2 regions of the Pseudoalteromonas sp. MM17-2 genome follow, and region 2 is predicted to be linked to the other one. Evidence: predicted binding sites of a transcription regulator. Region 2 holds the regulator's gene; the other holds the start of a gene.
The links. Region 2 encodes MetJ, which represses methionine synthesis genes. Its sites were predicted from a motif close to TAGACGTCTAGACGTCTA; they were not measured.
Positions count from the first base shown of each region.

Region 1: the regulator MetJ is predicted to act here: its motif matches at 6,980-6,997, upstream of metK (methionine adenosyltransferase).

Region 1 is NZ_JAKRFV010000003.1:188,007-200,058, forward strand. It holds gene putA (bifunctional proline dehydrogenase/L-glutamate gamma-semialdehyde dehydrogenase PutA) at 1-1,843, opposite strand, end outside; gene MHM93_RS04160 (winged helix-turn-helix transcriptional regulator) at 2,100-2,582, shown strand; gene MHM93_RS04165 (TIGR04211 family SH3 domain-containing protein) at 2,704-3,480, opposite strand; gene MHM93_RS04170 (CYTH and CHAD domain-containing protein) at 3,498-5,021, shown strand; gene MHM93_RS04175 (START domain-containing protein) at 4,996-5,643, shown strand; gene metK (methionine adenosyltransferase) at 5,717-6,868, opposite strand; gene tkt (transketolase) at 7,236-9,227, shown strand; gene MHM93_RS04190 (hypothetical protein) at 9,291-9,488, opposite strand; gene MHM93_RS04195 (DUF1328 family protein) at 9,598-9,771, opposite strand; gene MHM93_RS04200 (divergent polysaccharide deacetylase family protein) at 10,033-10,797, opposite strand; gene MHM93_RS04205 (S41 family peptidase) at 10,862-12,052, opposite strand, start outside.
Region 2 is NZ_JAKRFV010000005.1:92,929-104,980, forward strand. It holds gene MHM93_RS06290 (type IV pilus secretin PilQ family protein) at 1-1,109, opposite strand, end outside; gene MHM93_RS06295 (pilus assembly protein PilP) at 1,093-1,629, opposite strand; gene MHM93_RS06300 (type 4a pilus biogenesis protein PilO) at 1,629-2,228, opposite strand; gene MHM93_RS06305 (PilN domain-containing protein) at 2,225-2,791, opposite strand; gene MHM93_RS06310 (pilus assembly protein PilM) at 2,779-3,858, opposite strand; gene MHM93_RS06315 (PBP1A family penicillin-binding protein) at 3,993-6,554, shown strand; gene metL (bifunctional aspartate kinase/homoserine dehydrogenase II) at 6,607-8,952, opposite strand; gene metB (cystathionine gamma-synthase) at 8,962-10,122, opposite strand; gene metJ (met regulon transcriptional regulator MetJ) at 10,302-10,622, shown strand; gene MHM93_RS06335 (malic enzyme-like NAD(P)-binding protein) at 10,815-12,052, opposite strand, start outside.

The DNA of each region.
Region 1 (12,052 bases), on a different contig from region 2:
GACGCAATAAGTCTGCGCGCTCTTTTACTGGCGTTGCTGACCAAGAGATAAACTCTTTTTCGGCATTTTCCAATAAGGTCTTCATCTCTTCGCCACTTTGCAAATGCAATTGGCCAATGATTTCCTTGTGATTAGCAGGGTTACGTACTGCTAAATTACCCTCAGCAACCTGATCGTCGCTAATACGATGTTCTTCAAACCAGGTATCAAGGTTTTCTTTTAGCGGCGTGATGGCATTGATATCAGTCAGGTCTAAGCCTTTTGAGTTGGCGCGTTCACTACCATAAAGCTCAATAGGTAATTTGATCTGCTTGTTGTATTTATTACGCAGACCCTGCAGGGTCTCTACCGGATCTGGCAGCAGTGCTTCTACCGGCTGCTTAGTATCAACAATGGCATTTACAAATGACGAGTTGGCGCCGTTTTCAAGCAGGCGACGTACCAAGTAAGCAAGCAAGTCTTCATGCTGGCCCACTGGCGCATACACACGACATTGAATCTTTTCTTTGAGTACAATTTGGTCGTAAAGAGATTCACCCATACCGTGTAAGCGCTGGAATTCAAAGCCGTGATGGTCACCTTTAGCGACCTCTAAAATGGTCGCTGCAGTGTAAGCATTGTGAGTGGCAAACTGTGGGAATAGCGCATCACGTGCTTCCATTAGTTTGATAGCACAGGCTTTGTACGACACATCGGTGGTGGCTTTACGGGTGAAAACCGGGAAATGGTCTAAACCGTCTTGCTGTGTGGTTTTAATCTCGGTGTCCCAGTATGCGCCTTTAACCAAACGCACCATCAGTTTACGACCTACGCGACGAGCAAGTTCTGTAAGCCACTCACAAACAAAAATAGCGCGTTTTTGATAGGCTTGTACCGCCAGACCAAAACCTTGCCAGTCACCTAAATCAGGATCGCTGTATACCGCTTCAATCACATCAAGAGAAATATCTAGGCGATCGGCTTCTTCGGCGTCGACGGTGAGGCCGATATCGTATTTTTTCGCCAACAGTGCAAGCTCTTTTAGCTTGGGCACAATCTCTGACATGACGCGTTCACGGTGGGTGAACTCGTAGCGTGGATGAATTGCTGATAATTTAACAGAAATGCCGGGGCTTTTTACTGGGCCGCGACCATTGGCCGCTTTACCAATGGCATTAATTGCATTGACGTAGCTGTCGTAGTAGCGATCAGCATCCGCCATAGTGCGGGCGCCTTCGCCTAGCATGTCGTATGAGTAAACATAGCCTTTGCGCTCGGTCTCTTCGGCGCGCTCAATGGCTTCATCAATGGTTTGCCCCATAACGAACTGCTTGCCCATGATCTTCATGGCATAGTTCACTGCTTTACGGATCACCGGTTCGCCAAGGCGGCCCATGGTGCGTTTTAGCAGGCCAAACTGTTCTTCTTTGTTTTTGTCGGTGTAGTTCACCATTTTTCCGGTGACCAACAAGCCCCACGATGAGGCATTAACAAATAGCGACTCACTGCTACCTAAGTGCGAACTCCAGTCGCCATTAGCGAGTTTATCGCGAATTAAATTATCCTGTGTTTCTTTGTCTGGCACTCGCAATAGCGCTTCGGCCAAACACATTAACACCACCCCTTCCTCAGTCGACAGGGAGAACTCATTTAACAGGGCATCAATACCGTTTTGACCGTCTTGGTCTTTGCGGATATTCAATACCATTTGTCGTGCGCGCTCCCAAGCGCGACTGCGTGCCGTAACGCCTACTTCAGCCAGTGGTAAAATATGATCAATCACTTCATTTTCATCAATGCGATAGAAGTCACGGATCTTCTGGCGGATAGGGCATTCAGTAATCAAATTGCCTTCAAATAACATAAGCAACCCTCAAAATCATGGAGTCTAAAAATAGCAACTGTACCCACACCACAAGGTGAGATGGTGGGGCCTCGGTTACGACAATTACTACAGTGTAGGTCACCCCGCTGCTAAAACGCGAAGGTGAGATTGCACTCAATATGAATACATATTCGCGGGCATTCTAATGAAAATGCCGCAGAATATGCTGGTTTAATTTTTCTAAATACGATAATTTACAGGGCATATTTCTTCGTTGTCCGTATAAAATGCTGCTATGTCTTTAACAGCTAAACCTCGCACCTTAGACCGAATCGATCTCGCTATTCTCGACGTTTTACAACGCAATGGTCGGATCTCTAACGTCAATTTAGCTAAGCAAGTTAACCTCAGTCCTAGCCCTTGCCTCGACCGTGTAAAACGGCTCGAATCAGAAGGCTTTATTGAAGGCTATCATGCTAAGCTCAGTGAGCAAAAATTAAACCAAAGTTTATTGGCTCATGTGCAGGTGTCGTTAGTGACATCTAATACTTCGGTATTTAAAACTTTTAAAGAGCATATCCTCAATACACCACAAGTAGTGGAGTGCGATATGGTTGCTGGAGGCTACGACTACTTACTCAAGGTGCGTGTCAGTGATATGAACGAATACCGCCAAGTACTGGGAGATTTAGTGGATATTCCTGGGGTCGGTACGCATCATACGTATATGGTGATTGAAAAGGTAAAAGAAGATACCGGGCTCAGTATCGAGCTGTGAACGCCCTGAACATGCCAACACAAGCTGTAATATAGAGTTTACGAATAGCGCTATTAGCTGCTTGCAAAAAAAAAGAGCACCTAGGTGCTCTTTTTGGCTCAATGCAAATTGAAAATAATGATTATGCCCATCCGTCATAGCGCTTGCGGCGCGACAAAATAACGGTGAGGATTATTCCTAAGAATAGACCAATAAATGCAATTGCCCCACCGTAGGTGAGTAACTGTCGCTTTTCTTTGGCCTTTAAGCCTTGTTGTTTAGCATTAAGCGCGTCGCGCTCGGCAATCGCTTGATCTAGCTGAGCTTGCAACTGCTGGGCTTGCTCCTGCAAGTCGCGATTCAGCGTTTGTAGCTCGGGAAGCTGTGCTTGGGCATTGCGCAACGCCTGTTGAGTTTGTGCCAGCTGCTCACCAAGTTCCTGATATTGAATCTTTAAGCTTTTATCTTGGTTGATAAACTTAGTTTCAACCCAGCCTTGGCGCTGTTTATCATCGATTATCTCGAGAAAGCCGTTATTTTCTTCACCGCTCACCAGTGTCACTGGCGTGCCCGCATCAACTGAACCTAAAATGCGGTAGTTTTTACCTGCTCCAGAGTGCATAAAAATATACAGTTCATCACTGATATAGGCGGTGCCTTGTTCTGCGTGTGCTGCGGTGGTGAACAATGCGCTGAGCATAAAAGCGAGCGCGACACAGGCGTGTTTGACCATCCAACTTAACCTTGTTTTACGTAAATAATTTCTCCAATCCCAGCATAGTATGGGTTGGCGCAGTGATTGGCAAGGGTGATTTTGTAACTCACCGACGCTAGTAAAGGGGCAAAATAGCACGGCCAAATGGCAAAATGTTTGCATTCGTAGGCGGCTTTGTTTATGTTGTGCTTTTGACGATTTCATTGGTCTTCCTATAGCGCATGGACACTGAGATAGAGCTTAAGTTTTTAGTTTCCGAGGCGGTGATACCGTCCATACCCGCACTCATTACCCAGTTTGCAAAAACCGTAAAAAATAAACCCGCACGCAACCTGCAAAATGCTTATTTCGACACCCCGAGCCGAGAGCTTAGAGCATTAGATATTGGTCTTCGTACTCGCTGTTGTGACGGCATTTGTGAGCAAACCATTAAGCTTGCAGGTGAGAACGTGGGTGGGCTGCACCAGCGTCCAGAGTACAATTTGCCTATTGACGGAAATCGTCCACAGCTGCACGACTTTGATGCCAGTATTTGGCCTCATGGGGTGCAAGTGGACGCGTTAGCCGACAATCTCTATCCGCTATTTAGTACTAACTTTATTCGTCGCACTTGGTTAGTTGAAACCCAAGCAGGGACTGAAATTGAAGTGGTGCTGGATAAGGGGGAGGTATCGGCCAACGCCAATGTAGAGCCGATTTGCGAACTTGAGGTTGAATTAGTAAAGGGGGAGCGCAGTGAGCTGTTTTCCCTAGCTGAAAAATTAATCGATAACCTGCCTCTACGCATGGGTTATTACTCAAAGGCAGCTCGAGGTTATCGGCTGGCGGACGATCAGCCGCTCAAAGCCAGTAAAGAGATTGGCCTTGTGCCGCTGAGCAACGATGACAGCCAAGAGCGAGCACTGGAGAAGTGCTTGAGTTATGGCATTGCTTTTGTACAAAAACACGAACAATGTTATTTCCAAAAGCCGACCCTTAAAACACTGAAACGGGTAACCGATGGTGTCAGTCTTATTCGCCATAGTTTGTGGTTATTCAGCGATATCGTTGAAAAACAAGCGACCGAGCGTCTGCGCGGCGAACTTAAGTGGTTACTGAGCGAATTAAGTTGGGTCGAGACGGCGATTCAACTGAAAACCTTTACCTCGAAAAAGCATGCTTATTATAAGAAAATCAATGCAGCACCAGAGCTAACTCAGGTGATAGGCGATCTAAAATCCATCCAACCAAGCATTGACGATGTCCAGGCTATATTCACTAGCACACGCTATAACTTGCTGTTGTTAGATTTAACAATCTGGTTGACCGAGCGAGGGTGGCGACAATCATGGGGGCAAGCGCAACTTCAGGCTGGTGAACAGCCAATTCATGATCTGGCGGCACGGCTACTCGACTATGATTGGCAGGAAATGAAAGAGCTCGTTGAGCCTCAACAGCCGCTAGCTAGCGAGCAATACTTACAGCTTAAGCAGCGCTTGGAACGCAACCTTTTAAGTGGCTGTTGTTTGGGCGCATTGTTTGATGAGTCTTTGCGCATGAGCTTCCGGGCGCCATGGCTAGATATTGTGCACGGCACGTTTGAATTATTCACCCTCGATTATCTTGGTCAGCTGTGCCAAGGTAATGAGAGCGAGCAATTCATCAAAATTCAGGCTTGGTTGACGCAAAAAACCGATAGTCTGTTGAGTGCCATGGAGCAAAGCCGAGAAGCGACTCGTGATGTTCAACCTTATTGGCGCGATTAGCCTACTTAGCCTCAGCTTTGCAGCTGGGGCTGAAATCCAACCTTGGCGGAATTATAAAAATCTCCCTGATTTGAAAGTGGTCTATACCGTCAGTAAAGATGGTATCTACCATATTTATGCTGAGCTTTTCGTTGCCGACGCCCGCACAGCTCAGTTACTGACGCTACTGTACAACACCCAGCAAGCATCGCAGTGGTTGCATGCAGTACAAGAAGTTCGTCTTTTGCATTCGCAAGGCAATCGCAACCGCGTATACACGGTGATTAATTCGCCTTGGCCCGTTGCTGATAGAGAGCTCTATACACAAAGTTGCTATCAGCGTGTCAATGACTATACCACTGAGTTACGGGTGCACGCCTATAACCCAAATATCGCTCGTAAAAGTGATAGGGTACGCATCACAACCTTGACTGCTAACTGGCGAATGACGCAGCAAGACGACGGCTTACTTATCCGCTATCAGGTTTTTGCCGACCCAGGTGGTAAGCTTCCACGCTGGCTCAGTAATAAAGTGTCGTTGAAAAGTGTATCTAAAACTATGATGAGCTTGAAAAGTCAGTTAGCAGCAGTACACGCTTTGCAAATTGCGCCAATCAGTGCCGGCGATTGCAGCGAGGATTAACTGCCGAGAGTGGGGTTATAGCTATAAAAAAAGCGCCATATAGGCGCTTTTCAATTAACTTATAGGTAATTCACTATAATCCAGCGTCGGCTTTAAGTGCCTGTGCTTTATCGGTCGCTTCCCATGGGAATTCATTGCGACCAAAGTGGCCGTAAGCCGCTGTAGGCTGATAAATTGGACGTTCTAAATCAAGCATTTGAATTAAACCATAAGGACGTAAGTCGAAATGCTTGCGGATCAGTTCGATTAAACGCGTTTCGTCTAATTTGCCGGTGCCAAAGGTTTCAACACTGATGGAGGTTGGTTCGGCAACGCCAATGGCATAAGACACTTGGATTTCGCATTTATCGGCCAGGCCGGCCGCGACTATATTTTTGGCAACGTAACGTGCTGCGTAAGCGGCAGAGCGATCCACTTTCGATGGATCTTTACCTGAAAATGCACCACCACCGTGACGTGCCATACCGCCATAAGTATCAACGATGATTTTACGACCGGTTAAGCCGCAATCACCCATCGGGCCACCGATCACGAAGCGTCCTGTGGGGTTAATGAAGAACTTAGTCGCATCGGTAATAAGCTCTGCTGGTAGCGTTGGTTTGATAATGGTCTCCATGACCGCTTCAACCAAGTCATCTTGTGCAATAGAATCGCAATGTTGCGTTGACAGCACGACGGCATCGATACCAACAGCCTTGCCATTCTCATAAGCAAAGGTTACCTGTGATTTGGCGTCTGGGCGTAACCACGGTAATTCACCATTTTTGCGCACTTCGGCTTGGCGTTGTACCAAGCGGTGTGAATAGGTAATGGGCGCTGGCATGAGCACGTCGGTTTCATTACAGGCATAACCAAACATCAAGCCTTGGTCACCTGCACCTTGCTCTTCTGGACGAGCGCGGTCAACACCTTGATTAATATCAGGAGACTGTTTACCAATGGTGTTTAGAATTGCACATGAGTCGGCATCGAAGCCCATATCGGAATGGGTGTAGCCGATTTCACGCACGGTTTTGCGCGTTAACTCTTCAATGTCGACCCAAGCACTGGTTGTGACTTCACCACCGACCATCACCATACCGGTCTTCACATAGGTTTCGCAGGCTACACGGGCATGGGGATCTTGCGCCAAAATAGCATCGAGTACCGCATCAGAAATTTGGTCAGCGATTTTATCCGGGTGTCCTTCAGACACAGACTCAGAAGTAAATAAATGTTTTGCCATAAGTTTCTGCTCACAAGTATCGCGCTTCCCAAGATCATACCAGCCACTGGGTTGAGCGCAGCATAAATTAAGGCGCGTATTCTAGCTAAATCACAGGTGATTTCCTAGCTTTTTACGCCTAGACGTCTAAATAAAATTGATTGTATAGCGGTCTTTTGACCTTTATTGCTTGGTGTTTTTGTACTCTTTTAGTTATCAGTATTTTTATTCGTTATGAGTAATTCTAAAGTTACTCGTTCGATGCCCAATTTTTAATTGCAGGGGGCAGATGAATAAGTAAGAATGGGCTTTCGTCTTATTCTTTACCCGCGCCAGCATGAGCGCGAGTGAAGCCCCAGCGCAAATACATTTAAAGGTAGGAGAATTCATGCCATCACGCAAAGAACTTGCAAACGCCATTCGCGTGCTTTCCATGGACGCGGTTCAACAAGCTAAATCAGGTCATCCGGGTGCCCCGATGGGCATGGCCGATATCGCCGAAGTACTGTGGCGCGATTATCTTAAGCATAACCCGATCAACCCTAACTGGGCTGACCGTGACCGATTTATTCTCTCAAATGGCCACGGTTCAATGCTGATTTATTCGCTTTTACACTTAAGCGGCTATGATCTTCCTATTGAGGAAATTAAAAACTTCCGTCAGCTTCATTCAAAAACTCCGGGCCACCCTGAATACGGTTATGCTCCGGGTATTGAGACTACTACGGGCCCGCTTGGACAGGGGATCACCAATGCGGTAGGCATGGCAATTGCGGAGAAAGCCCTTGCTGCTCAATTTAATCGCGCTGACCATGAAATTGTTGATCACTATACTTACGCTTTTATGGGCGATGGCTGCTTGATGGAAGGGATTTCTCACGAGGCGTGTTCGCTTGCAGGAACTCTAGGCCTTGGTAAGTTGATTGCGTTTTGGGACGACAATGGTATTTCTATTGATGGTGATGTAGAAGGCTGGTTTAGTGACGACACTCCCGCGCGTTTTGAGTCTTACGGCTGGCACGTGGTTCGTAATGTTGATGGTCACGATAGCGAGGCTATTCGCGCTGCTATTGACGAAGGCCGCGCCCAAGGTGACAAGCCAACGCTTATCTGTTGTAAAACAGTGATTGGTTACGGCTCTCCGAATAAATCAGGAAGCCATGATTGCCACGGTGCGCCGTTGGGCGATGATGAAATTAAAGCTGCGCGCGAGTTCTTAGGTTGGTCTCATGACGCCTTTGCGATTCCTGATGATATCTATCAACAGTGGGATGCTAAAGAGAAGGGCACGCAAGCAGAGCAGAGTTGGCAGGATAAGTTTGCGGCATACAAGGCGGCATACCCTGAGCTTGCTGCTGAGTTTGAACGTCGCCAAAATGGCGAATTGCCTGCTGACTGGGCTGAGAAGTCGCAAGCCTATATTGAGCAGTTACAAGCAAACCCTGATAGCCCTGCAACACGTAAGGCATCGCAAAATGCCTTGAATACCTTTGGCCCCATGCTACCCGAGTTTATGGGCGGCTCAGCCGATTTGGCCGGATCGAACTTAACTATTTGGAGTGGTTCAAAAGGCCTTAGTAAAGACGACGCGTCAGGTAACTACATTTTCTATGGGGTGCGTGAATTTGGTATGTCCGCCATTATGAATGGCATTGCCCTGCACAAAGGTTTCATTCCTTACGGTGCAACCTTTTTGATGTTTATGGAGTATGCACGCAATGCAGTGCGCATGGCTGCACTAATGAAGACGCCTAGCATCTTTGTTTACACCCACGATTCCATCGGCCTGGGTGAAGATGGACCGACTCACCAACCGGTTGAGCAAATGGCGAGCCTACGTTATACACCGAATCTAGTGAATTGGCGTCCATGTGACCAAGTTGAGTCAGCCATTGCGTGGCAGCAAGCGATTGAGCGCAAAGATGGGCCAACGTCGCTGGTCTTTACGCGTCAAGGTCTTGCTCAGCAAGCACGCGATGCGCAGCAGCTTGCTGATGTGAAAAAAGGTGGGTATGTATTAACCTGTGATGGCGAGCCAGAAGTTATCCTGATTGCTACAGGCTCGGAAGTACAACTTGCTATGGATGCAGCTTCTGAGCTTCGCGCTCAAGGTCGTCAGGTACGCGTTGTGTCTATGCCATCAACGGACTTGTTCGATCAACAAGACGCACAGTACAAAGAAAGTGTCCTACCCAGCAGTGTGACTCGCCGTGTCGCTGTAGAGGCAGGCATTGCCGACTTCTGGTATAAGTATGTTGGTTTGAATGGCAAAGTTATCGGCATGACTAGCTTTGGTGAATCAGCGCCAGCGGGCGAATTGTTTAAGCACTTTGGCTTCACCGTGGACAATGTGGTTGCGGCGGCCAACAGTCAGTTTTAAATAATTAGAGACGTAAAAAAACCCGCGAACTTCGCGGGTTTTTTGTTTGAAGATAAGCCTGTATTAGCAGTTTGTTTCTTCTGCACCGGCGTTTTCTTTAACATTTTCACACGCGTCTTCAACCGCGTTTTGAGTGTCAGTGATCGCCTCATCAATTTTTTCACCTGCCTCTTCGGCACCGCCACTGTCTTCACAGCCCATAGCGAATACTGCGGCAAATAATGTAGCGATAAATGCTTTTGTTGCTGAATGATTAAACATAGAACTCTCCTTGAATATTAACTCTTTAAATCTGGATTCAAATAACGTGTTTTGGTTGCGGTCGCGGGTTTCATCCCGCCTGTGACCGCTTGTACTGTAAAACTAATAACTACCTTGGCGCTTTACCACGAATGGCGCCAGCAACAAGGGAGATAACCAGCAGTACCAAGAATACAAAGAAAATAATTTTAGCGATGCCAGCGGCTGCGCCAGCAATGCCACCGAAACCTAAAAGTGCTGCGACCAAAGCGATAACTAAAAATGCAATTGACCAACCTAACATAATGTACCCTCCATAGATTTGCGTTTCGGAATATACGCTGCTAAGTCCATGCCAACTTTTAAGGTATTGATTTTAATGGGTTTGTTGTTTTTTGTGGACTAGGGGAAAAGAAAAGCTTTCACTGTTTGTGTAAAAGATACAGATTAATTTTATGTTCATAGAACAAGCACTTGGGCAGGTGCTGAATACGGAGGAGGTGGTTTATCGGCACCAGAACTCAGTCATCAGCAGCCATGCCACCTATGATTGTTTTAGAGGCCTCTACTCTTCCTCAGTTACACTTTTTTTATCGGCCTGCGCAAGCCGAATTGTGCGCTGCTGCACTAGCTGAGATAAAGGCACAAGTTGGAAACCTTCGCCCTCGAGTTCTTGCAATGCCTGTTGCAAGAACGCAAACGTTTCGGGGTAGGGGTGAGCAATTGCAACTGCGTAGTCATACTTATCAGCGAGAGTCTTTAACTGCTCAAAGCGATAACGTAGTTGCTGCTCGGTGGTAATATTGTCGAGAAAAACATGGCGAGCAATATTGCTGACACCGTATAGCCCGGCAATTGTTTGCGCTTTTGAATTGGGAGTTGTTTTACTGTCGAGAAAAAACAAATCCTGCTCTTTTAGCACTTCCATAGTCCAGCTCATCGGCGCATTTTGCTGGGTTAGCAGCGAGCCCATGTGATTATTGACGCCGCGCGCATTGGGTAGGCTGGCTAATGCCTTGCGTAGCTCGTGTTGGAAAGCTTCTTTTGACATATCCATTGTCAGCCCCCCAGGCCCTAACGCTTTACCGTTTATAGCTTGCATAGGGGCATGCAAAAGCACCTCTTTATCTAAGGCCCCTGCCTGTTGAGCAAAGTGAGCGGCGTAAGGAGTAAAAGGGAGCACCGAATAGGTCACAGCGCCAGGCAAGTGCAAGGCAGCCATGTCGTTACGATGATAGCCGATGTCATCAATGACAATAGCGATTTGCTTCGCATGTACTGGTGATAAGAGCACCAGCACATACAACGTAGTCCATATTAAAAAGCGCACAATATGTTTTTATCTTTGTTGATGATTAGTGTGCAGGCCCGTGCTTAAAGCCGATCCTGCGTTTTTATTGTTCTAATAGTTGCTGAGCTTTTAGTAATTGTTTATCAAGCAGTGCGGTTAAGTTTTTATGCGCACTTTGCCCCTCAGCTAAGCTGATTATAACTTCTTTATTTGATTGCGAAAGGGCAGGTTGCAATATCGGCACATCAGGTACGATGCCAGTCCCCTCAATGGACACGCCAGAGGGGGTATAGTACTTCGCTGTGGTCAGCTTCAAAGCACTGCGGCCATCGCCTAAGGGGATCAATGACTGCACCGACCCTTTACCATAGGAGCGAGTCCCTACCACGGTTGCCCGGTCATTATCCTTGAGCGCACCGGCAACAATTTCTGCAGCAGAAGCAGAGCCCTCATTGATCAGTACGACCATGGGGGCGCCTTGAATTATGTCCCCTGCTTTTGCTTCAAAGCGTTGATTAGCCTCCACAAAGCGACCTCGAGTAGAGACGATAACACCTTGAGACAAAAATAAATCGGCAATGGCAATGGCACTGTCGAGGGTACCGCCTGGGTTATCACGCAGGTCAATGAGCAAACCGTTGAGTATGGCGCCGTTGGCGTTTTGCATCATGGTGATGTGACGCGCGACATCATGAAAACTATGATTGTTGAAGCTATTAATGCGTAAGTAGCCCATGCCATTGGCCTTAAGCTCACTGGCAACGCTTTCAATGTGGATAGGCTGACGGGTAAGCTGAAAGTCGAGGCGTTGTGAGTGGCCTGCGCGAGCAACGGCTAAATGCACTTGCCCATCTTCACGACTGCTGATCAGAGCAGAGACTTCTTCTAAGGTAGTATTATTCACCTTAGTGCCATTGATAGACACGATAACGTCACCACGTTGTAAGCCAGCGGCCCGGGCGGGTGAGTTGGGTAGGGCGGAGATCACCACTACATGTTTGTCACGCTGTTCTACCTCGATTCCCAGGCCCTTGTATTGGCCATTGGTGACATCGAATAATCGTTTTAACTCTTGCTCATCAAGGAACTCGCTATATGGATCAAGCTCTTGTAATAAACTGCTGAGTACATGTTGGTCTAACTTGTCGCGGTCCACTTCCTCAACGTAGTAGTTGTTGATGTGAAAAAGCACTTCATCGAGTTGGCTGTCCTTTGCCAATGAAGCAGGCGCTAGTACCACTAAGGCAAAAAAACTGAGCCCTAGTAACAAGCGCTTGTATAGGTAAGTTGTGAA
Region 2 (12,052 bases):
GCCTTAAGCTCTTTTGCTTCTCGCGCAGCGAGCTCTTCGGTCGGTGCAACCATTAAAATGGAACCATCCATACGCTTATCTAAGCCTTTAACTCGCAGCACAATGTCTAACGCTTGGTCCCAAGGTACACCATCTAAACGAAGAGTAATGTTACCTGCTACTGAGTCACTAACAACGAGGTTAAAGCCGTTATAGTCAGCGATGATTTGCAATACAGCTCGAATTGAGATGTCCTGGAAGTTCAAAGACATTGGGCGGCCTTGGTATTCTTTACCATTACCCAAGAAGCTACGCTTCGACTCATCTTTTTCAACAGTGATAGTAAAGATGTTGTCTAACTGCTGATAGTTGTAATCAAAGGCATCTGTGGTATCGATAACGATACGACTGTTGGAACCATCTTTGAAGGTTTCAATCATGCTCACTACAGTGCCAAAGTCCATAACATCGAGTTGATACAACAGATCATCGATAATGTCCGTATTATGGAATTCAACAACAATCTTACCCGCTTGCTCTCTTACGTCGATAGCCGCCATATTCTCTTGCAAGAATACCAGCACCCGAGCTTCGCCTTTCTCGCCACGACGAAAATCTAACGCTTGGATACGGTTGATGTAGCTTGTGCCTTCATCTTCTTCTGCAATTGTTTGTGCAGCATCTTGCGTAGGGTTATCGGAAACGTGCAAGTAGAACAGGTTTTTATCGATACGGGTTTGATAAATCTTTAAGTGATCAAGATACACCGTCACTTTAAAGCCGTCGTTTACGAACTCACTGGTTACTTTTTCAACACCTGCTTTATTGATTAAGACCTCTTCAAGGCTTTGTTCATAATCGGCTTCGTCAAAAAACAGTTCAATTCGCGCTGGCTCACTGAATACCTGAATCTGCGGTTCGATGTAGATCTCTTCGTCAAAAACGAACTCGATCTCAGTTTCACCTTCCAGCAAAGGGTTATAGCGAACGTCGTACAACAGCGGCACTGCGGTCGCAAAACTCGACATAAATAGGGTCGCAAAAGCGAGTACCAAAGAGTAAATACGATTCATATTGAATCCGTGTTTTTGCATTGTGCTTTTACCTTGATTTTTATGAACTGGAATCATCGCCTGCCTCCAACATCTCTAGCTTGGTCAGGCGTTCTTTCCAACATCCTGCTCCATCAGGGATTAACTCTAATAATTCTATATAGTTACTGCGTACTTGTGTCACTTTACCGTGATACAAGCCAACATAGTTGCCGCGTGATACACGGTGCAATGTTGCATCCGACGCTTTCACTAACGCCCACGTTTGCTCACCTGAGCCTAAAGTTCCCTTCATTGATAAGTTATCCAACGGATAACGCTCCAGCGGTTCCTTTTTACGCTGTGGATCGGGGTGCAAACAGTTTTGCACTTGTATCAATTTATCTTGAATAACTTCCGGGCGGGGTGCCACAAATGGGCTACGCAAGCTCGAGGCATCATAAGCAAAGTGTTCAAACTGCGCGACTTCGGGGATAGGCTCTACATTAGGTTGAGTGCTGGCTTTTACCCGATTAATAAATTCGCGCTGTTCAGTTGTATCATCAAAACAACCGCTCAATAACACCGCCACGGTGGTAATTGTGAGGAGTTTTTTCATTATTCGACCCCCTCATAGCGATAGGTTTTAGCAACCACACTGAATACCAGCTGGTCATCACCCGTCGCTTCAATTTCAAAGTCATGTAAGCTGATAATACGAGGTAGTTGAGCCACTTTGCCAACAAACTCGCCAAACTCGTGATAGCTACCCTCAACTTCGATTTTGATCGGAAGCTCGGTGTAGAACTCTTTCTTAATCTCGGGAAGCCAACCTATTTTTACGAAGGTCAGGCCACTTGTTGTCCCAACATAAGAAAGGTCATCAAGTAACCCTGGAGTTTCATTCGACGTTGGCAGCTTCTTCAACAACTGCGAAAACTTTTCTTCCATTTCCTGCATTTGTTGCTTGTAGATTTCTAACCTACTTGCCACTGCGTACTTGGTACGATAAGTGCTGCGTAACTCAGCCTCTTTTTTCTGCACTCTCTCATACGCAGTTATCTCGTCAGCAACCAATAGTTTATAGCTGAAAAACAACACCAATGCTGCAGCAATCACACAAACAATTGCTTTTACGGCTACCGGCCAATCCCCGATATTATCAAGTTCCAGCTCATTCCAATCGATATCGTTGAGGGATTTAAGATCTATACTCATTCTTGTGCCTCGCCAATTTCATCGAAAGACTTCACATTGAATTGCATATTGAAATCGCTAAGTAATCGTGACTGCTCTTCACCGGCTACAATGCCTTGCAATGAGGCATTTTCAAGCAGGTATGAACTCTCTACCTGACGGATCATAGTCGATAAACGGTTGTTTGACTCACTTTTACCCGTTACTTGAATCGCATCGCCGCGACGCTCTAAGGTCGTGAAATAAACACCTGAAGGTACAATTTTCGCTACTTCATCCATTATTTGGGTACCGAGATTTCGGTTACTTTGCAGCTCTTCAATTAGACGCATGCGCTGTTGCAAGCTTTCTTTCTTCTTATCTAGCTCACGAATTTCTGCGATGCGCCTATCTAAGATCTGAATTTCCCGGCTCAGGAAGTTGTTACGAACGTTCTGCCCATCTTTGAGTGCGCTGTAGAATGAACTTAAAGCAAACATTGACGCAAAAGCGGCAACTAAGACAACAACTAGAATAGTTACAAAACGTTGTTGTGCTTCTTTACGCGCGGCCTCACGCCAGGGCAATAAATTTATATGTGGCATGCTGAGAAACTCCTCAATGCAAGACCCGCAGCAACAGCGAACTGTGCCTTATGCTTTTGCATTAGCTCTTGGTCCACTTTGGAACCAATCTCCATGCTCGCAAATGGGTCAACGACAACAGTGTGGATCCCTAACTCGTCGATTAATAGTCTATCTAATCCTTCGATCATTGCCGTTCCACCAGAGAGAACAATGTAATCCACTTGGTCTTTCCCGCTGGTCGTAAGAAACATCTGCACGGCTCGACGCACTTGCTGTAGCAATGAGGTCTGGAACGGCGCAAGTACCTCAAACGTGTAGTTTGGCGGCAAATCGCTGGTGCACTTAGCGCGCTCAGCTTCGTCAAAGTTTTTATTGTAGTAGGAGACAATAGTATTAGTGTACTGCTCGCCACCGAAGACTTGGTCCCGGGTGTAGATAGTTTCACCCTTTTGCACCACACTCACTAGCGTCATCACCGCGCCGATATCCACAAGCGCCACAACTTTGTCTTTCGCATCTTCTGGCAGTGCAGCATAGCTCACATCCAAGCTACGTGATAATGCGTACGTTTCAACATCAACCACCTTAGTATCAAAGCCACCGGCCTCAACGGCGCCGGAACGAGCTTCAACACTCTCAGTGCGCGCAGCAGAGAGTAAAACATTAACCTTGGATGGATCAGCTTCATTTATTTCCAACTTTTCAAAGTCGATACTGACTTCATCAAGTGGATAAGGAATTAAGCTGTCAGCCTCAATTTCGATTTGTGACTCTAGTTCAGAGTCACTCAGAGACACATCCATATAGATCATCTTAGTGATCACTGTTTGACCGGAAACTGCAACAATGGCATGGCTAACAGACTTTGGAATGCGCCGTCTAAGTTTTGCAATAACTCGTCCAATCGCCTCAATGTCTTGAATGTTACGCTCGGCCATAGCCCCTTTAGGCATGGGCTCTATAGCAACAGCATCAAGGCGATAACCCTGCTCATGCTGTGTTAATAACACCGCTTTTACAGAGTGCGAGCCAATATCTATACCGACCATAGCAGGCACAGACTTTTTAAGAAGTCGATTTAACATAAGAGCAACGTGAAACCTTTTTTTATAATTATAATAGACTTATAAATTATCGATGAAAAAATTTTATTCACTATTCAATCAAGATATACTACCAATCTCTTCGCTCAATTGGGAGTCCAAACAGGGAAATATCCGTGAAAATATTCAAAAAATTTTTACAAATCCTTTGCATATGTGTCCTCTTGGGCTGCATCGTACTAGCTGGGCTGTACCTTTACGTCAGATCTGACATCCCCAGTGTGGCGGTGCTAAAGGACGTAAAATTGCAGACTCCAATGCAAGTATTTACCCGAGATGGAAAACTTATCAACCAGTTTGGTGAAAAACGGCGAATTCCCGTAAAAATCAGCGAAGTACCTCAGCCTATGCTGAATGCATTCCTGGCCACTGAAGATAATCGTTTCTACGATCACTACGGTATCGACCCTATCGGTATTGTCCGAAGTGCAATCGTTCTTATCTCGACTGGTGAAAAGCGCCAAGGCGCAAGTACCATCACCATGCAGCTGGCACGAAACTTCTTTCTTACTCGGGAAAAAGCATACATCCGAAAAGTGAAAGAAATATTTATCGCATTGCATATTGAGCAATTATTGACCAAAGACGAAATCTTCGAGCTCTATCTCAACAAAATTGAGCTTGGTAATCGTGCCTTTGGCATCGGTGCTGCAGCACAAGTGTACTATGGAAAGCCTCTACAAGAGCTTGATTTAGCGCAAATGGCTATGATTGCGGGCCTACCCAAGGCGCCTTCTGCACTTAACCCTATCCGCAACCCTGAGCGTGCTAAAAATCGTCGTAACGTCGTGTTAGGCCGGATGTTAGATGAGGGCTACATCACTCAGGCTGAGTTTGATGAGGCAACTAACAAACCGATTACCGCCCGTTTCCACGGCGCCGAGATAGAGCTTTATGCGCCTTATATTTCTGAGATGGTGCGTGCCGAGTTGGTTGCTCAGTATGGCGAGGAGCAAGCCTATAATTCAGGTATGCGAGTCTACACCTCGGTAGAGTCAAAAGTGCAGCAAGCAGCTCAGCAAGCATTGCGTGATAATCTATATGCTTATGATATGCGCCATGGTTATCGCGGCCCCGAGGCCGTGCTATGGGATAGCGAAACCGAAGCTCCTCTTGACGAACCACAGTTAATTGCCCACTTACAGGGCCTTAACCCACTCGCCGACTTACATGGTGCAGTGGTGATGAGTGTGGACGAACAATCCGTTGAAGTACTTAATGAATTAGGTGAACGGTTCACCATAGAGTGGAACGGATTAAAATGGGCGCGCAAATTTATTACCCAGTCTCGTCAAAGTTACGCTCCGAAGAGCGCAGCCGATATTCTCTCTGCAGGTACACAGATTTGGTATCGTTTCGACAATGACGGCCGCCCGCTGTTAGCGCAAGTTCCCGAAGCATCCAGTGCACTGGTCTCTATTGACCCTAAAGATGGCCGCATAAAGGCGATTGTCGGTGGCTACAGCTTTGAACAAAGCCAGTACAACCGAGCGGTTCAGGCAAAGCGCCAAGTTGGCTCTAACATCAAGCCCTTCATTTACTCAGCGGCGTTAGAGCATGGTTACTCCTTAGCAACCATTATTAACGATGCGCCGATAAATCATTGGGATAAAAGCCAAGGTGTTGCTTGGCGACCCAAGAATAGCCCAGCTAAATATGTCGGCCCGATCCGTGTTAGACGTGCCTTAGCGCAGTCAAAAAACGTGGTTTCAGTCAGGTTGCTGCGCGGCGTCGGTGTAGACCCTGCCGCTGAACACTTACTCAAGTTTGGCTTTCATGATGAAGATATTCCGCGCAATGAAACCCTGGCGCTGGGGAGTGCGTCATTAACACCTTTAGAATTAGCTCGCGGTATGAGTGCTTTCGCAAATGGTGGGCATTTAGTTGAGCCTTACTTTATTACCGAAATACAAAGCGCCGAAGGCGAAGTGCTAATGCAAGCTCGCCCCTATAAGGCCTGCTCTGAAGAGCAAAAGCGCAGCAATGAAATGTTTGCAGAGCTGGCAATGCTTGAGCCCAGCGGCGCCAGTGAGAGTAACCCCGACAACACTGACAGCGCTGAGGCTACTGATACCCAGTTACCGCAATGCGCACCTCGGGTTATTTCTAAACAGAATGCCTTCTTAATTGCCGATGCGATGACCAGTGCAATTTGGGGTGGTGGCAGCTGGAAGCATGGCACCGGCTGGAATGGTACTGGCTGGCGCGCGACGCGGTTAAAGCGCCGTGATTTATCAGGTAAAACCGGCACCACCAACAACTCGGTCGATACCTGGTTTAGTGGCTTTAACGCCAATGTTATGACCACAGTATGGGTTGGCTTCGATAACCCAGGTAATCCGCTAGGACGTACCAGTTACAACAACAACTTAGGGAAAGGACAAACCTTTGGTGCCGAATCTGGTGCAAAAACAGCGCAACCGGCTTGGATTGATTACATGCGTGTGGCCCTTGAAGATGAGCCTGCGGCCCCTATCGAGCCACCCGAAGGACTGGAATCAGTACGAATTGATCTAAAATCAGGATTATTAAGTCATCAAAACGACCACACCAGCCGCTTTGAATACTTTATAAAAGGGACTGCCCCCACTAAGTATGTGGAAAAAGCGCCGCCGGTGATCTTCGAAACTCAAGGGCATGATGAACCTGAGCTGCCCACTGAAGACGAACTCTTCTAAATAAAAAAAGCCAAGCAATAATGCTTGGCTTTTTTATTACCCTGTTACCGCATTAACTAAGACTCTCAATAAGCCAGTAGAGATCTGAGTGGACACCTGCAGCGGTGACCTCTTTCCCTGCACCTGGGCCTTGAATAACCAAGGCATTCTGCGCATACCAGCGACTGTTGATGACAAAGATATTGTCGCCCGGACTTAATCCCGCTAACGGGTTGGATTGTGCCACTGCAACAAGACCCACTTGGGCTTTTACCTTGCCATCAACAATGCGTAAGTCAGCGTTGTACCTCAGTACCTTTTGCTCGGCTTGCGCCTGCTGTGCGTGGGTGCTAACAAAGTCATCAAGTAAGGCAATATTATCGAGAAAATCCTGCCAGCTCCCTTTTGCTAAAGACTCTGGCATCAGTGGGCTTAGCTCAATATCGTCAATGTCCAACTGCAAACCCAACTCGCGTGCGAGGATCAACAGCTTACGTTGTACATCTCGGCCGGATAAATCTTCACGTGGATCGGGCTCGGTAAAACCTAGCTTTTGCGCCGCAAAAAGCAGCTCAGAAAAAGCTTGGCTGCCATCATAGTGACTGCATAGCCATGATAACGTCCCAGAAAACACACCTTGAATACGGGTGATGTCATCGCCACTACGCTGCAAATCAGCTAATGCAAAGTTAATGGGTAGCCCAGCGCCAACACTGGTGTTATAACGCCATTTGAGATTGCGCTCTGCCAGCTCGTTACGTAACGACTGATACCAACTATGTGGCGCTGTTCCGGCATACTTGTTGGCACTGATCAAATGACAGTTAGCTCGCACAAAGTCAGGGTAAAGGACACTGAATGACTCACTGGCGGTTATATCAATGACCACCTTGTGTTCGTAATCAAGCTCATTGAGGCGTTCGCACAACTGCTCGCTTTGATAGGGAACCGCTTGTTCTAACCATTGACCTTGCCAATTCTGCGGGTCTAACCCACAGGGGTCAAACAACATGCTGCGACTTCGCAGTAGACCAACCAGTTTTACCTCAAAATGCTGCTCTAAACGCGCTAGCTGCTGCGTAAACTGTTGTAAAAACACACTGCCCACATTTCCAAGGCCGGCGACAATCACGGCAATTTGCTGATGTGCGCCAATTAAAGTGCGATGTACCTTGCCTAAACTATCGGCATCAATGATTTGATCGGTCAGTACCAAGGCGTAGTCTTGATCGCAGTGGCTAAAGCGGATAGTTAAGTTAAGTTGCTCTAAGCATGCCAGCATTTCTTGGTAGCCTTGCTGAGTATACTGGTTTGGGCTGACTAAGGCGCACCCATTGAGATTTGACTCAACGAGTTGTCCACGCTCTCCCAGCTCACGGGAAATAAGAGTGCTATGGGCGCTGGGTACAATCAAAAAGTCTATACCCTGCTGCTGAAAATGGCCTATGGTGTGCTGTATAAGCTGGCTTAACGTTGCCAGTTCATCCACTTTAAGGCTCGACACACGATATAGGTCAACGCCCTCTATGGTGGTCAAAAAACGTTTATGCTTACAGTAACCTTCGCGGACAATCTCAGTGCCACTGGCATCGCTGTCATAGGAGCTACGCACCGATAGCTTAATCGCGCTACCTTGCAAAGGCGACAGCGTTTTCGCATGCAATACCGGATTACCTAACTGGGCAAGGCGGTTGGCTTGGCCACGACAAATTTTTTGATACTTTAAGGCATCGGCTACTTTACGTGGGTCGGTGCTGAAAACCCCCTGCGTGTCGGTCCATATGCAAACTTGTTTGGCGTTGACATAACGGGCCAATAAAGTGGCGCTGTAGTCACTGCCATTGCGTCCCAAGGTGACTGTTTGCTGGTTGCTATCGGCGGCAATAAACCCCGTTACGACGTTGATTTTATCCCTGGCAATATGGCGCTCGCAGAGCTTTTCATTGTCCAAATGCAGTAGTTGCCCTTGGTGCATACACAGTAGCTGCCGCGCATCAAGATCTTGCGCAGCATAGCCTAACTGCTGCAAATAGGTCGCCAGCAAGCGGGCCGACCACAGTTCACCATGGGCTAATAAGGACGCCTCATCTAAGGTGTTTGTCTGCAATTGCTCAGCTATGCGCTGAAGCTCACTATTAAGCTGTGATTGCAGAGCGTGTGCTTGGTGCGCTGCTAATAGCTCATCAATAAGCTCATGCTGATGGGTGCGTAGCAACTGCAAGACATCATGATAACCATGGCTATCGTGCTGTTGATAGGCCTGCCACAACTTCACTAGCGTATCCGTGGTTTTGCCCGCCGCAGAGACCACCACCACGTCACCGAGTTGGCTGTTGCCGATAACAATATTGGCGACCGCATGGTAACGCGCCGCGTTGCTGAGACTCGAACCACCAAACTTATGTACAACCTGAGTCATAGTATCCTCTTATTTGCTTGCTAACGCGTTAAAAGCGGCATCTAAGTCATCGATAAGATCTTGCTTATCTTCAATACCTACAGAAATCCGGATAAGCGTGTCGCCGACCCCAGCCTCAAGTCGAGCGGCCTTGTCCATGCCCGCATGAGTCATGGTCGCGGGGTGACAAATAAGGCTTTCCACCCCGCCCAACGATTCCGCTAAGGTAAACTGCTGTACTGAGGTGAGGAATTTTGCACTGTCTTGCAGCTGGCCTTTAATGTCAAAGCTCACCATACCGCCAAAGCCCTGTTGCTGCGCTTTTGCCAAGTCGTGTTGTGGGTGCGAACTCAACCCTGGGTAGTAAACTGACTGCACACTAGGATGCTGTTCAAGGTATTGAGCAATCGCCAAGGCATTTTCTTCATGCTGCTTCAGGCGCACTTTCAAAGTACGCAAACCACGCAGGGTGAGATAGCTATCGAAAGCGGCGCCGGTAATACCAATATTATTAGCCCACCATGCCAGCTCTTCACCTAACTCTTTGGTTTTGGTGATCACCGCACCACCGACCACATCGGAGTGACCATTGATATATTTAGTGGTCGAATGCACCACCACATCACAACCCAATAACAACGGGTTTTGTAAGGCGGGAGATAAAAACGTGTTGTCGGCTGCAACCAGCGCGCCGATGCTCTGCGCGGCATCGCACACTGCGCGGATATCCGTGAGTCGCAAAATGGGATTACTGGGCGTTTCAATCCACACCAGTTTGGGTTTGGCGGCCACTAAGCGTTGGTAACAGTTTGATTGAGTGAAATCGATAACCTCGACCTTAAGCAACCCTCGCTTGGCTAAAGAGGTAAATAAGCGATAACTGCCGCCATAACAATCATGGGGGATCACTAGCGTGTCATTGGGTGTCAGTAGCTGCGTCACTAGATGCACTGCGGCCATACCTGTCGCGGTGATAATTCCGTGCTCTCCCCCTTCTAGTTGCGCTAAGGTTTGCGCCAAAATATCCCGATTGGGATTACCACTACGACCATAATCATATTCGCGTTTGCTATCAAAATCAGCAAAGGAATAGGTGGTCGATAAATGAATGGGTGGCACCACCGCACCGTGGTGCTTATCGGCATCAATACCATGGCGCACGGCGATGGTGTCTTTTTTTAGTTGTGACATATTTGCCCCCAATCAAGAAAATAGATGTTTAGACGTCTAAAAGGTTAAATTAACACAATTTAGAAGTCAAAACATTTATACGTCTAAATAGCTAATTTATGAATATTTGACTATCCTTACCAACGCGATAAAATTTCGCCCTTATTGATGCCTAAGTGACCAAAAATAAGACGCAAATTATGGCCAAGTGGAATGGTGAATACATTCACCCTTATGCGGAGCATGGAAAAAAAGCCCAACAGGTAAAGAAAATTACCGTTTCCATCCCGCTCAATGTTTTAAAAGTATTAACCGATGAACGTACTCGCCGCCAGGTGAATAATCTTCGTCACGCCACCAACAGTGAGTTGCTGTGTGAAGCATTTCTACATGCCTTTACTGGTCAACCGCTGCCAAATGACGAAGATCTCCGAAAAGATAATCCGGAGAAGGTACCTGAAGAGGTGAGAAAAATTATGGAAGAAATGGGTGTGGAAGTGCCTGTTATCGGAGAGGACTAACAAAGACAAGCAAGTTTAACTAACCCCTGAGCATTAGGCCTCATTGCAGGAGCTAGCTTAGTGTTGTTCATACATGTCGCAAGTCGGCCTGTATGAAAAGCGGTTAGTGAAGCAATTGCTCTTTGCAAGCCATAAAAAAACCCAAGCACTAAGCTTGGGTTTTCTTTTTTCTAGCGCTGAGTAGTAAAGTGATTACTCAGCCATATAATTCGCTGGCATATCAATTTGCGCAACACCTGAGTCCACAGCCGCCTGCGCCACGGCTTTCGCTACGCGTGGCAATAATCGTGGATCCATGGGCTTGGGAATAATGTATTGCGCGCCAAACTCTAATTCGCTCACTCCAGATGCCGTTAACACTGACTCAGGTACTGGCTCCTTGGCGATGCTGCGAATAGCCTCTACAGCGGCAATTTTCATCTCATCATTGATAGCGGTGGCACGCACGTCCAGTGCACCACGGAAAATAAATGGGAAACACAGTACGTTATTCACCTGGTTCGGGTAGTCAGAGCGCCCAGTGGCCATAATTAAGTCTTTGCGCGCACTGTGTGCCACATCCGGCTTAATTTCTGGGTCTGGGTTAGAACAGGCAAAAATGACCGGCTTGTCGGCCATCAATTTAAGGTCTTCAGCTGAGAGCAAATCTGGGCCAGAAACACCAACGAACACATCGGCATCGGCAATAACGTCTTGCAAGGTGCGCTTATCGGTGTTGTTAGCAAATAATTGCTTGTATTCATTTAAGTCATCACGACGCGTGTGGATCACCCCTTTACGGTCAAGCATGTAAATATGCTCGCGCTGAGCGCCACACTTAATAAGCAGCTCCATACACGCAACTGCCGCTGCGCCAGCTCCCAAACACACGATCAAGGCATCACGAATATCTTTACCTTGAATTTCTAAGGCGTTTAGCATGCCTGCGGCAGTGACAATAGCAGTGCCGTGTTGATCATCATGAAATACTGGCACATTACAGCGTTCAATGAGCGCTTGCTCGATTTCGAAGCACTCTGGGGCTTTAATATCTTCGAGGTTAATACCGCCAAAGGTATCGGCAATATTTTCTACAGTGTTAATAAAGTCTTCCGTGGTGCGATGCTTCACCTCGATATCGATGGAATCAAGATTAGCAAAACGCTTGAACAGTAGCGCCTTGCCTTCCATGACCGGCTTAGACGCTAACGGCCCTAAGTTACCCAACCCTAAAATGGCACTGCCATTAGAGATCACAGCAACCATGTTGCCTTTGGCCGTGTATTTATAAGCATTGTTAGCATCGGCAGCGATTTCACGCACCGGCTCTGCAACACCTGGGCTGTAGGCTAAAGCGAGATCGTTAACGGTCTCGGCGCTTTTGGTGAGTTCAATGCTAATTTTTCCTGGAACGGGGTTAGCGTGGTAATCGAGGGCTTTTTCACGAAAGT